Regions from separate parts of the Kluyvera huaxiensis genome, predicted to be linked through region 1. Evidence: riboswitches for the same ligand, from Rfam matches in the RefSeq annotation. Region 1 holds a riboswitch; the other holds the start of a gene.
The links. Region 1 has a riboswitch for cobalamin ahead of btuB (TonB-dependent vitamin B12 receptor BtuB). Riboswitches for the same ligand answer to the same signal wherever they lie in the genome.
Positions count from the first base shown of each region.

Region 2: another riboswitch for cobalamin. It lies ahead of ABOC97_RS10725 (cobyrinate a,c-diamide synthase); the one in region 1 lies ahead of btuB (TonB-dependent vitamin B12 receptor BtuB).

Region 1 is NZ_JBEFLV010000016.1:113,133-120,660, reverse strand. It holds gene murI (glutamate racemase) at 314-1,171, opposite strand; gene btuB (TonB-dependent vitamin B12 receptor BtuB) at 1,116-2,984, opposite strand; cobalamin riboswitch at 3,050-3,237, opposite strand; gene trmA (tRNA (uridine(54)-C5)-methyltransferase TrmA) at 3,351-4,451, shown strand; gene ABOC97_RS16710 (YijD family membrane protein) at 4,498-4,857, opposite strand; partial or broken gene fabR (HTH-type transcriptional repressor FabR) at 4,873-5,507, opposite strand; gene sthA (Si-specific NAD(P)(+) transhydrogenase) at 5,705-7,105, shown strand; gene oxyR (DNA-binding transcriptional regulator OxyR) at 7,088-7,528, opposite strand, start outside.
Region 2 is NZ_JBEFLV010000008.1:141,124-148,651, reverse strand. It holds gene amiC (N-acetylmuramoyl-L-alanine amidase AmiC) at 1-175, shown strand, start outside; gene cobD (threonine-phosphate decarboxylase CobD) at 182-1,258, shown strand; gene ABOC97_RS10730 (L-threonine kinase) at 1,243-2,112, opposite strand; cobalamin riboswitch at 2,245-2,434, shown strand; gene ABOC97_RS10725 (cobyrinate a,c-diamide synthase) at 2,529-3,902, shown strand; gene cbiB (adenosylcobinamide-phosphate synthase CbiB) at 3,899-4,858, shown strand; gene ABOC97_RS10715 (cobalt-precorrin-8 methylmutase) at 4,870-5,505, shown strand; gene cbiD (cobalt-precorrin-5B (C(1))-methyltransferase CbiD) at 5,502-6,641, shown strand; gene ABOC97_RS10705 (cobalt-precorrin-7 (C(5))-methyltransferase) at 6,635-7,240, shown strand; gene ABOC97_RS10700 (decarboxylating cobalt-precorrin-6B (C(15))-methyltransferase) at 7,230-7,528, shown strand, end outside.

The sequences.
Region 1 (7,528 bases):
GTATTCATTTAGCGTCTTGCGACGTTTAAGAATCCGTATCTTCGAGTGCCCACACAGATTGTCTGATAAATTGTTAAAGAGCAGTGCCGCTTCGCTTTTTCTCAGCGGCGCGGGATGTGCATATTACGCTTTCCCGCTTCAGAGTCAAGCGTTTAATTTCGCTTTTCTCTGTCGAAGTTCTCTGAAGAACCCCGCTGACTCGGCGGCTTGCGTGCCGTTGTTCCGTGTCAGTGGAGGCGCATTATAGGGAGTTCTGAGACGTTGACAACCCCTGTTTTAAAAAAACTTTTCAACCGTCTCTTTTTTGCTCAATTCAGGCCAAAACAGGCAGTTTTTCGAGCGTTTCAAAGCCATAGCGCTGTAAAACGGGCAAAAGTTGCTCAGTTTCTGTCGTTAATGCCATGCAGTATGCCAAATTAGCATCGCTAGATTTTGCATCCGGCGCTTCATGTTCCAGCAGCCAGGCAGTACGACGGGCAATTGCCGCACCCGAATCCACCAGCCTCGTTCCTTCCGGCAGCACCTGTAAAAGCTCCTCTTGTAATAGAGGGAAATGGGTGCAGCCCAAAACAACGGTGTCCGGCGGCTCCTGCATGCGCAGCCATGGACGTAGAATACGACGCAGCTCTTCCAGTGAAACGGGTTCGCCGTGCAGCTTCGCTTCTGCCAGCTCAACCAGCTCGGCGGAACCCAGCATTTCGATTTTGCATTCATCTGCAAAGCGCGCAATGAGCTCATGGGTATAAGGTCGTTTCACCGTTCCTCGCGTTGCCAGCAGCCCAACAATACGGTTGGCCGACAGACGTGCCGCCGGTTTGATGGCTGGCACCACGCCGACGACCGGGAAGGCGAACTTCTCACGCAGCGCGGGCAGCGACACCGTGCTGGCCGTATTACAGGCGATAACCGCGAGCGCTAGCGGATAGCGTTGCTGTACAGCGGTGACAATCTCGAGGACGCGTTCAACGATAAACTCTTCGCTCTTTTCCCCATACGGGAAAGCGACGTTATCGAAAGCGTAGATATAATGAAGGTCCGGCAAAAGATGCCGGATCTCATCGTAGACCGACAACCCACCGACCCCGGAGTCAAAGACCAGGACGGTGGGACGTGGGTTAGAAGGTGTAGCTGCCAGACAAGGTGTATTCCCGTCCTGCAGTTTGGTAGCCATAAACTGTCTCGTAATCTTTATCGAACAGGTTGGCTATTTTACCACGAACTGTCAGGTGTGAGGTGATCGGATATGATGCCGATACATCAACTGTGCTGTAGCTCGGTAAAATCTGCTGTTTAGGGTTGTACTCCGATGTGTTGTTGTCATAGCGCTTACCGTAGTATTGCCATGATATGTCCATATCAACATTGAACATCGACCAATCAAGCTGATACTTGGCCTGACGTTTTGAGCGGCGCGCTAGCACTTCCCCATTATCATCATTACGCGGGTCCATATATTGCAACGTAACCCGATGGCTAAAGATTCCAGTATCAACATTCCCAGTCCACTCAACTCCTTTGATCGTCGCAGAGTTGATGTTGTCATATTCACCCATTCCGGTGTTTGGATCGAAATAATAAGTAATAAGGTTGCTAATTTCGTAATGGTACGCCGATAAGCGCCAGTCCAACGGTCCGGTCAGCCCCTCAAGCCCGGCTTCCCACTGTTTTGACTCCTCTGGCTTGAGGTTCGGATTTGAACTAATTTCAAAGCGCGTAGAGCCAAACTGCTGCCCAAGAGATGGGGCAAGGAAACCCGTACCATAAGAGAGCGTTGCACGGTAGTTTTCCACAAACGCCCAACCAGCGGTGGTCTGCCAGGTTCCATGCCAACCAAACTGCTCGTCGTGGTCCTCACGGCCGGAGGCTTCAAGCGTTACGCTGCCGAATTGCTGCTGACCAGTTAAATATAGCCCAGTATTATCGCGCTTATAAGAATCGGATACTGTCGTACTCGATGAAGTCAAACGCTGTTGCTGCCAATCGACACCGGCACTGATCGACCCCTGCCCGACCTGGACATTATTGCCCCACTGCAGATTACGCTGTGTCATATTATCCAGCGTCGTCCCATCATTATAACGACCATAGATACTGCTATAGTTGTAGTCCTTTACCTTCTGGTAGCTAGCAATCAACTGCGAAGAGTAAATCCCCGAGTTAAATTGCATCCCCGTGTCCCAGGACTGATTATAAAGCTGCTCCTCATCGGCACTATATGCCTTCAACGTTGGCGCCTTACCCAGGTCGTAATCGGAGTTATTGGTATAGCTATGCCCACGGAAGAAACCAGACAAGTTTTCATTAAACTTGTGCTCGAGGCTTCCCCAGAATGTTTTATTACGGAAACCATCACGGTCGCTATCGTGATCCCAGGTCGATTTCGGCTGAACGTTAAAACCGTTGGTACTCTCATAAGAACCGGCTACCGTAGCCACCGTATCGCCAAAGCGCTGACGCAGCGTGCCATCATAATGCTGGTAGCCTTTCGACCCCATGCCAGCATTAATCTTCGACTCATCATTGTCAGAATGCGTAATGATGTTAATCACTCCCCCCATCGCGCCAGAACCATAAATTGCTGAACGCGGGCCACGGATATACTCCACGCGCTGTACTAAGGAGAGAGGGATCTGGTTAAGGTCGGGCGTATTCGAAATACCCGGGCGGCTCATTGGGATACCATCTACCAGCACCAACACCTGCCGAGTTTCCGTACCACGAATAAAGAGAGACGAAGACTGCCCCATACCGCCATACTGAGCAATATCAACACCAGGGAGGCGGCGCATAACATCGTTCAGGTTTTTCGCCTGCCAGCGGTTGATCTCATCGCGGGTGACAACATCCGTGGGGGCTAATACGGTATTAACCGGCTGTTGAAAACGGTTAGCAGTTACCACCAGCGTGTCTGAATCATTGTCCTGCGCCCAGCCGGAAAATGCCGTGACGGATAACGCCGTCATCAGCGAAACTTTTTTAATCATTTTAAAAGCATCCGAAATAGATAAAGGATGCCGCAGGTTTTATCAGTTGCTCGCGACGATAAAACCTCATGCGACGTCATCCGGCAGGTCTTCGGGCTTGGAGGCTATATAAAAGAGAAGATGACTTCCCGCGGTGAGCCGCAGTGTCTGCACGAGGTGCGCTCTTCTCTTACCTTCCTTACCGCTGCGCGTCAGCCCCAGATTTACACTGGGTTCCCTTTTAACTCACAGGACCGGTACGCGAATGCTACATTTAGTTACATACGGATGTCCAGACTGCTATTTATCATTTTAACCCGCATGAGGCTGGACATCCCCTGAACAAGCCCTACAATCCCCGCGTACTTTTACTATTCAGGATGCACCATGACCCCCGAACATCTCCCTACCGATCAGTACGACGCTCAGCTCGCCGAGAAAGTCACTCGCCTGCAAACAATGATGACGCCGTTTAGCGCTCCTGCGCCGGAGGTGTTTCGCTCACCGGTCAGTCACTACCGGATGCGTGCAGAATTCCGCATCTGGCATGACGGTGATGATCTCTACCATATTATGTTTGACCAGCAGACCAAGGGCCGTATCCGCGTCGATTCGTTCCCGGCCGCCAGCCAGCTGATTAATACGCTGATGACCGCCGTGCTCGACGGCGTGCGCGATAATCAGGTGCTGCGTCACAAGCTGTTCCAGATTGACTATCTCACCACCCTGAGCAATCAGGCGGTGGTTTCACTGCTGTATCATAAAAAACTGGATGATGCCTGGCGCGAACAGGCCGAAGCGCTGCGCGCTGCGCTGCGTGCGAAAGGGCTGAACGTCCAGCTGATTGGCCGCGCCACCAAAACCAAAATCGAGCTGGACCAGGACTATATTGATGAGCGTCTGCCGGTTGCCGGCAAAGAGATGATCTACCGTCAGGTCGAGAACAGCTTCACCCAGCCAAATGCGGCGATGAACATTCAGATGCTGGAATGGGCGCTGGACAGCACGCAAAATTCACGTGGCGATCTGCTGGAGCTTTACTGCGGTAACGGTAACTTCTCGCTGGCATTAGCGCGCAACTTTAATCGTGTGCTGGCCACTGAGATAGCCAAGCCGTCGGTTGCCGCCGCGCAGTACAACATTGCCGCTAACCAGATTGATAACGTGCAGATCATCCGCATGGCGGCAGAAGAGTTTACTCAAGCGATGAACGGCGTGCGGGAATTTAACCGCCTGCAGGGAATCGATTTGAAAAGCTATCAGTGCGAGACGATTTTTGTCGATCCACCGCGTAGCGGGCTGGACAGTGAAACCGAGAAGATGGTGCAGGCATACCCGAATATTCTGTACATCTCCTGTAACCCGGAGACGCTGTGCCAGAATCTGCAAACATTAAGCCAGACGCATAACGTCACTCGCCTGGCGCTGTTCGATCAGTTCCCGTATACCCATCATATGGAATGCGGCGTGCTGCTGACGAAGAAGTAATATCATCACGGGCCCGGCCTGCATCGCGCTGCCGGGCCCAACAATATCACTCAGAAATGCCCTGCTTGCGGTTACGCACCCGATAGCCAATCCAGAATACCATCACCACCGACAATACCGCCGGGAAGAAGTTAGAACCGATATCCGGATATTCCGCCCGCACCACAGTGCTATAGAGCAACACGCCGAGGATAAAGCAGGCGGCTGACAGGCCGGGCAAGCCGACCGGCATCGTGCGGTTTTGATAGCGTTGATGCAGACAGTAAACCGTCAGCACCAGAGAAATTATCGGAAAAACTGAGAAAGGAACGATGGAGCTGAACAGCGCTGCAAACGTGCCGTTAATCGATAAGCCAGCCAACAGCGCCAGCAACAGCGTACCTTTATCTTGACCTGACTGTTTCATTGCTCGTCTACCACCTTATTCGGAATGACGTGACTTTTCTCTTGTTCGCGACGATACCAGTAGTATGCGCCTTTGGAGATCATCCGTAACTGCAACACCAGCCGCTCTTCAAGCTGCCGACGCTGCTCGAGGCCAACATCTAAAGCCTCCGCTCCCGCGCTAAATACAATAGTCACCATCGCCTCAGCCTGCGCTTCGGTAAACGCACGAGGCATATGGTTTTCGATTTCCAGATAGTCAGCAAGTTCCGCAATAAAGTGCTGAATCTCGCGGGCCACTGCCGCACGAAATGCCGCAGACGTGCCGGAGCGCTCGCGCAGCAGCAGGCGGAAGGCGTTGGGGTTATTGCCGATAAATTCCATAAAGGTTGAAACGGAAGTGCGTATTACGCTGCCGCCTTTGGCAATACGCTGACGCGCCTGGCGCATCAGTTGGCGAAGCATCAGGCCGCTTTCATCGACCATCGTCAGCCCCAGCTCATCGACATCGCGGAAATGGCGATAAAAGGACGTTGGCGCGATTCCCGCCTCACGTGCGACTTCACGCAGACTCAGGCTGGCAAAACTACGCTCGGCACTGAGTTGACTGAATGCCGCTTCCACCAGCGAACGCCGGGTTTTTTCTTTTTGTTGTGCTCTTACACCCATCACGATAACTGAATCCTTCCATATGCCGTGCTGGCACTATACCAGAGATTAAAACGATTCCACTTACGCAGCTTTGTTAATGATTGTTTACATGCTATTTATGCTATTCCGTATGAAAAAAGCCCAACGATAATTGGGTTATTCCCTCGATGATGTTATGATTCTGTTGCTTTTATGTATAAGAACAGGTAAGCCTTACCATGCCACATTCCTACGATTATGATGCAGTAATTATTGGTTCCGGCCCCGGCGGCGAAGGCGCTGCTATGGGTCTGGTGAAGCAAGGAGCCCACGTCGCCGTTATTGAGCGTTATCATAATGTCGGCGGCGGTTGTACCCACTGGGGCACAATCCCATCCAAAGCACTTCGCCATGCCGTCAGCCGTATTATCGAATTCAACCAGAACCCTCTCTACAGCGACCACAGCCGACTTCTCCGTTCCTCATTTGCCGACATCCTGAATCATGCCGATAGCGTGATTAATCAGCAGACGCGTATGCGTCAGGGCTTTTATGAGCGCAACCACTGTGAAATGCTGCAGGGCGACGCCCACTTTGTCGATGAACACACCATCGCGCTGAAATGCCCGGATGGTTCAGTCGAAACGTTGACCGCCGAAAAGTTCGTGATTGCCTGCGGTTCCCGCCCGTACCGCCCGGCGGACGTCGACTTTAATCATCCGCGCATTTATGACAGCGACTCTATTCTCAGCCTGCACCATGAACCTCGCCACGTCATTATCTACGGCGCAGGGGTTATCGGCTGTGAATATGCGTCTATCTTCCGCGGCATGGACGTGAAAGTTGATCTCATCAACACCCGCGACCGTCTGCTGGCGTTCCTCGATCAGGAGATGTCAGATTCGCTGTCCTATCACTTCTGGAACAGCGGCGTGGTCATTCGCCACAACGAAGAGTACGAGAAGATTGAAGGTGTGGACGATGGGGTCATCATGCACCTGAAGTCCGGCAAAAAGCTCAAGGCCGACTGCCTGCTGTTTGCCAATGGCCGCACCGGTAACACCGAACCGCTGGCGCTGGAAAACATTGGCCTTCAGGCCGATGGCCGTGGCCAGTTGAAAGTGAACAGCCTCTATCAGACCGCGCAGCCGCACGTCTATGCCGTCGGTGACGTTATCGGCTATCCGAGCCTCGCTTCCGCCGCCTACGATCAGGGCCGCATCGCCGCACAGGCGCTGATGAAAGGCGAAGCTGCCGGGCATCTGATTGAAGATATTCCAACCGGGATCTACACCATTCCGGAAATCAGCTCCGTCGGTAAAACCGAACAGCAGCTGACGGCGATGAAAGTGCCGTATGAAGTAGGTCGTGCGCAGTTTAAACACCTGGCGCGAGCACAAATCGTCGGGATGAGCGTGGGTAGCCTGAAGATCCTGTTCCATCGGGAGACCAAGGAAATCCTCGGCATTCACTGCTTTGGCGAACGCGCAGCCGAGATTATTCATATCGGTCAGGCGATTATGGAGCAGAAAGGTGGTGGTAACACCATTGAGTACTTCGTTAACACCACCTTTAACTACCCGACAATGGCGGAAGCCTATCGGGTAGCGGCGCTTAACGGCTTAAATCGCCTTTTTTAGCGCTTTGTCGAAATGGCCGTCCATCGTTTCACGGACGGCCTCTGCCAGCTGCTCATAGCGGCTGCGCAGCGGCGACCCCGGACGATAAACCAGGCCAACGGTACGGCGTGGTTCCGGCTTAATACACGGCAGATACACCACGCCGTCGCGTTTGCGTTCCGGCGGTACCGCCAGCGCAGGTAGCAAAGTAATTCCGCTTCCCGCCGCCACCATATTACGCAGCGTTTCCAGACTGGTTGCGCGGAAATGGGTATCTTCATCCGCCCCGGCTTCAAAACAGAAGCCCATCGCCTGATCGCGAAGGCAGTGACCGTCTTCCAGCATGAGCAGCTTTTCGCCCGCCAGATCCGACATCGGCACGCGATCGCGTTCCGCCCACGGGTGATCTTCGTAGATCGCCAGCAGCATCGGTTCGTCATACAG
Region 2 (7,528 bases), on a different contig from region 1:
GGTGCTGAAAGCCCCGGATATTCCATCTATCCTCGTCGAAACGGCATTTATCAGTAACGTTGAAGAAGAGCGCAAGCTCAAAACGGCCAAGTTTCAGCAGGAGGTCGCCGAGTCGATCCTCGCCGGGATTAAAGCCTATTTTGCCGACGGCGCAACGCTGGCAAGACGCGGGTAATTCGGTATGTCACGTTTAAAGAGTGCTCACGGCGGTAATACTCGCGAAGCGGCCGCTTTGCTGGGCATCGGTGCCGATAAGCTGCTGGATTTCAGCGCCAATATTAACCCGTTGGGCATGCCGGAAAGCCTCAAACAGGCGATTATCAATAATCTCAACTGCGCCGAACGTTACCCCGACGTTGAATATCAGCAGCTTCATCAGGCGCTGGCGGCGCATCACGGTGTACCCGCGTCGTGGATACTGGCGGGCAATGGCGAAACCGAGTCCATTTTTACTCTCGTTCACGGTCTGAAACCGCGTCGGGCGATGGTGGTGGCGCCGGGTTTTGCTGAATATCGCCGGGCGCTGGAAACGATCGACTGCAAAATCGAAACCTACACGCTGCGTGAAGAAGACGGCTGGCAGCTCACCGAGCGTATTTTGTCGGCGCTGACGGCGGATCTTGACTGCCTGTTTCTGTGTACCCCGAACAACCCCACCGGACTATTGCCGGATCGCGCGCTGTTGGACGCTATCGCTGAACGCTGCCGGTCACTTGATATCGCGCTTATCCTTGATGAAGCTTTTATCGACTTTATTGCCGATGAACCGGGTTTTATCGGCGAGCTTAAGCAAAATCCGCATATCTGGGTGCTGCGATCGCTCACCAAATTTTATGCCATTCCCGGCCTACGTTTGGGCTATTTGCTCAACGGCGATGAACGTGCGGTGGCGCGTCTGCGCAAGCATCAGATGCCGTGGTCAATCAACGCGTTTGCCGTGCTGGCAGGGGAGAGGGTGCTTAATGACCGCGACTATCAGCAGGCGACTCTGCGCTGGCTGGCGCGGGAAGGTCAGCGTTTATATCAGGCGCTGGCAGAGATTGACGGAATAACCGTTTATCCGGGACGTGCGAACTATCTGTTTTTACGCTGCGAACGCGCCGATATCGAACTGCAATACGCGCTGCTGCAACAGCATATTCTTATCCGCAGCTGCGCCAACTATCCTGGACTCGACGGGCGCTACTTCCGCGTGGCGGTGCGTAGCGAAGCGGAAAACCAGCGGCTACTGGCGGCGCTGCGTCAGGCGCTCAGCTGAACCCCGCCGGGCACTGTGCGGAGCAAGTGCTGTTTCGGCCAGTGGTCGGTCAGCTTTTTCTGCGTCAGCGCCCACTTCAAATATTCCACATCATGACGACGCGGGTCGAGCATAAGCCCAACCACGCTGCCGCTGTGCGCCACGTTCAGGCCGTATAAGTCACAGGATTCTACTAACGCCATCAGCGCCGCAAAACCCGGTTTGGGCAACAGCGCCTGGCTGGCAATGGCGCTGAGCGTTGCCGCTTCGCCAAGCAGGCTGGCATCTTGACGAGTGCAGGCTGTCTGCACCTTTTCCCAGGCTTGTTGCAACTCTCCGGCGTGCGCTATTAGCGCGGTCTCACGGGGAAGGCGGTGATAATCCGCGGTGCGTAAAAGCACCGGGCTTTCCAGAACCAGTAGGTCAAAATGCGGGGCGGACGCACAGGCAATCTGCGTGCCGGCGTGATGGTGATCGAACAGCGTCAACTGACGAAACAGCGTACTGTCGGTAGGCTCCAGCGCCACGCACAGCGCGGCGAGCGTGGTTTCATCCAGCGAATGGCCGAGGTGGTGGGCGGCGGCCACTGCGGTGGCGGCGATATCGGCGGTGCTGCTGGCCATCCCTTTGGCAATCGGCAGCGTCGAATCGACCTCAATGCGCAGCGTCGGGCTTAGCGCCTGCGGAAAACCGAAGTGGGCGAGCAGCGCTTCAACCATCGCTCGGGTGAGCGGACGCTCATCGGCCCTCGGGATGCCGTCACACACTTCAACCGTGCTGTACCAATCTATCGGGCAGGAGACGAGCTTTTCACTGCCCAGAATCCAGCCCTGAATGAGTTCCCCGCAGGAGCCGGGACAGCGTGCCACGCTCATGATTATCCTTGTCTTACCGAACGAAGTATAACTACCGTAAATAAATATACCGGTATTGTCATAGCGCAACGAAATCATTCACGCGCGGCGCTAGAGTAAAGTGCTTTTATTTTATGCGGGCATTGTGCCGGCATAAATCTGCAACCAACAGGTTTGGCATATTATGTGCCAGGGAAGGAGGTGAATACACCCGTGTATAAATCCTCCGCAGCCCCCGCTGCTGTGATGCTGACGACCCCGTAAACACCACTGATCGCCAGATCGGGAAGGGCGGGCGAGGATGACGCTAAGCCAGAAGACCTGCCTGTTGGCCATTAACAACAACTTCGGTGGGAAGTGGGTTGCTTTGCGCTGCACGGTCATTTGACCGGGCAGACGTACGGCTATATCCAATCCCGCCTGAAAAGGGTCAGGGTATGGCAGCCAGGCAGCACGCATTTGTTCTCGCAGGTACCGGCAGCGGCTGTGGTAAAACCACGGTCACGCTCGGTCTGCTCAAACTGCTCCAGCAGCGCGGGCTGCGGGTTCAGCCGTACAAGGTTGGTCCTGACTACCTCGATACCGGCTGGCATACCGCGCTGTGCGGCGTCCCTTCACGTAACCTCGACAGCTTTATGCTGCCTCCCCCTATTCTCAATGCGCTGTTCTGCGAACATATGCAGCAGGCTGATATCGCCGTCATTGAAGGCGTGATGGGCCTGTATGACGGCTACGGCACCGACCCAAACTATTGCAGCAGCGCGGCGATGGCGAAACAGCTGGGCTGCCCGGTGATTTTGCTGGTGGATGGTAAAGCCGTTTCTACCTCAATTGCCGCCACGGTGATGGGATTTCAGCACTTTGACCCGAGCCTCAATATCGCCGGTGTCATCGTCAATCGCGTCAACAGCGACAGCCATTTTCAGCTGCTGAAAAGCGCCATCGAGCGTTACTGTGCCCTGCCGGTGTTGGGCTACGTTCCGCGCGCTGAAGGGGTGTCGTTGCCTGAACGCCATCTGGGGCTGGTCACCGCCCGCGAATCGACGCTGGATAGCCAGCCGTGGCTGGATTTTGCCGCCGGTCTTGAACGTACGCTTGATATCGACAGACTGTTGGCGCTGAGCGAGCTGGCGGAGCTGCCGGCAGGTGAATGGCCCTCAACCCCGCTGAGCGGTGAGGGTTTAACGCTGGGGCTGGCCGATGACGAAGCCTTCAATTTCTACTACCCGGACAATCTGGCGCTGCTGGAACGAGCCGGGGTAACGATTGTTCGCTTTAGCCCACTGCACGATAGCGTGCTGCCGGATTGTCAGATGCTGTGGCTGGGCGGCGGCTATCCGGAACTGCACGCCCGCGCGCTGGCGGTTAATACGCCGATGCTGGAACAACTGCGAGCTGCGCATCGGCGTGGCGTGGCAATTTACGCGGAATGCGGTGGGTTGATGTACCTCGGCAGCACGCTTGAGGACGCTCAGGGCGACATCCACGCGATGGCCGATATTCTTCCCGGTGCGAGCAAAATGGGCAAACGGTTGACCCGTTTTGGCTACTGCGAAGCGCAGGCTGAGCGCCAGACCCTGCTGGCCGCGCCCGGTGAGATACTGCGCGGGCATGAATTCCACTACTCCGATTTTAGCGCCCAGCTTCCGGCGACGATGGCCTGCCGTAAAACCCGCGACGGCGCGGTTCTCCAGCAATGGCAGGGCGGTTGGCAGATAGGAAATACCTTCGCCAGCTACCTGCACCTACATTTTTCCCAGCGTCCCGCCATGCTCAACCACTGGTTTGCTGCCGCAAGGAGCGCGCAATGACGCTGCTCGCCTGGTGTCTGGCGTGGTTGCTCGATTTTATGATCGGTGACCCGCAAAACTGGCCGCATCCGGTGCGCTGGATGGGCAATCTGATTAACGCCGTACAGCGTGCTGTACGCCGCCTGTGCCATAGCGATCGCGCGCTGCGTATCGGCGGTGGCGTGATGTGGCTGGCGGTGGTGGGACTGACGTATAGCGTGGCCTGGGGTGTACTCAGACTTGCTGCATGGGTGCATCCGTGGCTGGGGTGGGGCGTTGAAGTGTGGATGATTTTCACCGTGCTCGCCGGGCGCTGCCTGGCGCGTTCTGCCCAAGATGTGGCGCGTCCGCTGCGGGAAAACGACCTGGCCGAAAGCCGCATCAAGCTGTCATGGATTGTGGGGCGCGATACCTCCGCGCTTCAGCCCGAGCAGATCAACCGCGCGGTGGTGGAAACGGTCGCCGAAAACACCGTCGACGGCATTATCGCGCCGCTGTTCTTCCTGCTGCTTGGCGGCGCGCCGCTGGCGATGGCCTATAAAGCGGTGAATACCCTCGATTCGATGGTCGGCTACAAGCACGAAAAATACCGCGCCATCGGCATGGTCAGCGCCCGCCTGGATGATGCCGCTAACTTTATTCCCGCCCGGCTGAGCTGGCTGCTATTAAGCGCTGCCGCCTGGCTTTGCCGCCTCGATGCCGCGCGTGCGCTGCGTATCGGCTGGCGCGACCGCTATAACCACAGCAGCCCCAACTGCGCCTGGTCAGAGGCGGCGGTGGCCGGTGCGTTGGGGATCCGCCTTGGCGGCCCGAACGACTATTTTGGCCAGCGCGTGGACAAGCCGTGGATCGGCGACGCCCGACGCGATATCGCCATTGATGATATTTCCCGAACGATTCGACTGATGTGGGTGGCGTCAACGCTGGCCCTGCTGCTGTTTATGGCAGTCAGGTTCTGGCTGATTGGCGCAGCCTGAGGAGAGCAGTAATGAACTATATCCAGCAACCGCAGGCGATTGAGCGCAAAAGCTTTGAAATCATCAGCGAGATTATCGCGGAAACTCGCCCGGAGTACCGCTTCGACAGCCCGCTGCACGAGGCCATTATCAAACGGGTGATCCACACCACCGCCGACTTTGAATGGCTGGATATTCTGTGGTTCGCTCCGGATGCCTTAACCCGTCTGAGTGCGTCGTTAAGCCGCCCGTGCACGCTGTATACCGACACCACGATGGCGCTCTCCGGGATCAATAAAAATCTGCTGGCGACCTTTGGCGGCGAATGCCGCTGTTATATCAGCGACCCGCGCGTGGTGCGCGAGGCCAAAGCCCAGGGCATTACCCGTTCGATGGCGGCGGTGGATATCGCCGCGAAAGAGGAAGGCGATAAGGTGTTTGTCTTCGGCAATGCGCCGACGGCGCTGTTCCGCCTGCTGGAGCACAAAGAACTGGAAGTCGGCGGCGTGATTGGCGTGCCGGTCGGTTTTGTCGGCGCGGCAGAGTCGAAAGAGGCGCTGAGCCACAGCGGCCTGCCGGGCATTGCCGCGCTGGGGCGTAAAGGCGGCAGCAACGTCGCGGCGGCCATCGTCAACGCCATACTTTATCAGCTGCAGGCCGGCCAATGAGTGAACCCTCCTTTGACGCCCCGGTGTGGCATAACGGCAAAGCGCTGCGCAAAGGCTACACCACTGGCTCCTGCGCCACGGCGGCGGCTAAAGTCGCCGCGCTGATGGTGATGCGCCAGCATTTGATTCACCAGGTGTCGATCGTTACCCCTTCCGGCGTGACGCTGAACCTGAACGTTGAATCGCCGCACGTCGAGGGGCAGCAGGGGATTGCCGCGATTCGTAAAGACGGCGGTGACGATGTCGATGCGACCCACGGAATGCTGATTTTCGCCCGCGTGACCTTAACCGACAGCGGTGAGATTACGCTGCGCGGCGGCGAGGGGGTGGGCACCGTCACCCGCAAAGGCATCGGCTTGCCAATTGGGAGTTCGGCCATTAACCGCACTCCGCGCCACACTATCGAAACCGCCGTCCGCGAGGCCATTGGCCCGGCGCGCGGCGCGGAGGTGGAAATCTTTGCCCCGGAAGGGGAAGAACGGGCGCAGAAAACCTATAACTCGCGGCTCGGTATTCTTGGCGGCATTTCGATAATCGGCACCACCGGTATCGTCACGCCGATGTCGGAAGAGAGCTGGAAACGCTCGCTGGCGCTGGAGCTGGAGATGAAACGCGCGGCGGGGCTGGAGCGCGTGGTACTGGTCCCCGGCAACCATGGCGAACGCTTTGTGCGCGAACAGATGGGCATCGACTCGCAGGTGGTGGTCACCATGAGCAACTTCGTGGGCTACATGATTGAAGAGTCCGTGCGTCTTGGCTTCCGCCAGATTGTGCTGATTGGGCACCCGGGCAAGCTGATTAAAATCGCCGCCGGGATTTTCCACACTCATAGCCATATTGCCGATGCACGTATGGAAACGCTGGTTGCCCATCTGGCGCTGCTTGGCGCGCCGCTGGAGCTGCTGACGCTGGTCAGCGACTGCGACACCACCGAAGCCGCGATGGAGCACATCGATGCGTTTGGCTTCCAGCGTATCTACAACCACCTCGCCGAACGTATTTGCCAGCGCGTGATGCAGCGCCTGCGCTTTACCAAAACGCCGCCGGTCTGCGACGCCATTATGTTCTCGTTTGATAACCAGATCCTCGGCAGCAACCGCCCGGTGAATGAGATTGTGGAGGCGATGCAATGCTGACGGTGGTGGGGATGGGCCCGGCGGGCGTACAGCTGATGACGCCGCTGGCCAAAGAAGCGGTACAACGCGCCGATGCCCTGGTGGGCGGCGCCCGCCATCTGGCGCAGTTCGCGGAGTTTTCCGGCGAACGCTGTGCGCTGGGTGCCAATATCGCCGAGGTACTGGCGTGGATTAGCGAGCGCCAGGGGCAAAGCGTGGTGGTACTGGCGTCCGGTGATCCGCTGTTTTACGGCATCGGCACGCGGCTTATTGCCCATTTTGGCCGCGACAATGTGCAGGTGATCCCCGGCGTTAGCGCCGTGCAGTACCTGTGCGCGCGGGCGGGCGTCGACATGAACGACATGTGGCTCACCAGCAGCCACGGGCGCGAAGTCGACTTTGACGCCCTCGCCGCGCATCGCAAAGTGGCGATGGTGACTGACAAACGCTGCGGGCCGAAAGCCATTGCCGCTGAACTGGTGGCGCGCGGCAAGGGGCATCGCTGGATGGTGATTGGCGAGAATCTGGCGCAGGACGACGAACGGATCCACTGGCTGCCGGTCAGCGCGGTGGATCATGACTATGAAATGAACACGGTGGTGATCCTCGATGAAAGATGAGCTGTTTTTGCGCGGCGAAAAGGTGCCAATGACCAAAGAAGCCGTGCGGGCGCTGGCGCTGTCAAAGCTTGAGCTGCATCAGGCGCGTCACCTGATTGATATCGGTGCTGGAACCGGCAGCGTCTCCATTGAAGCGGCGCTGCAAAACCCAACGCTTGTGGTGACTGCCATCGAGCGCAACCCAGCGGCGCTGCGCCTGCTGGCAGAAAATTGCCAGCATTTTGCCTGCGATAACGTACGCATCGTGGAGGGCGAGGCCCCGCTGGCCGTTGAAGAAGCCGCCGACGC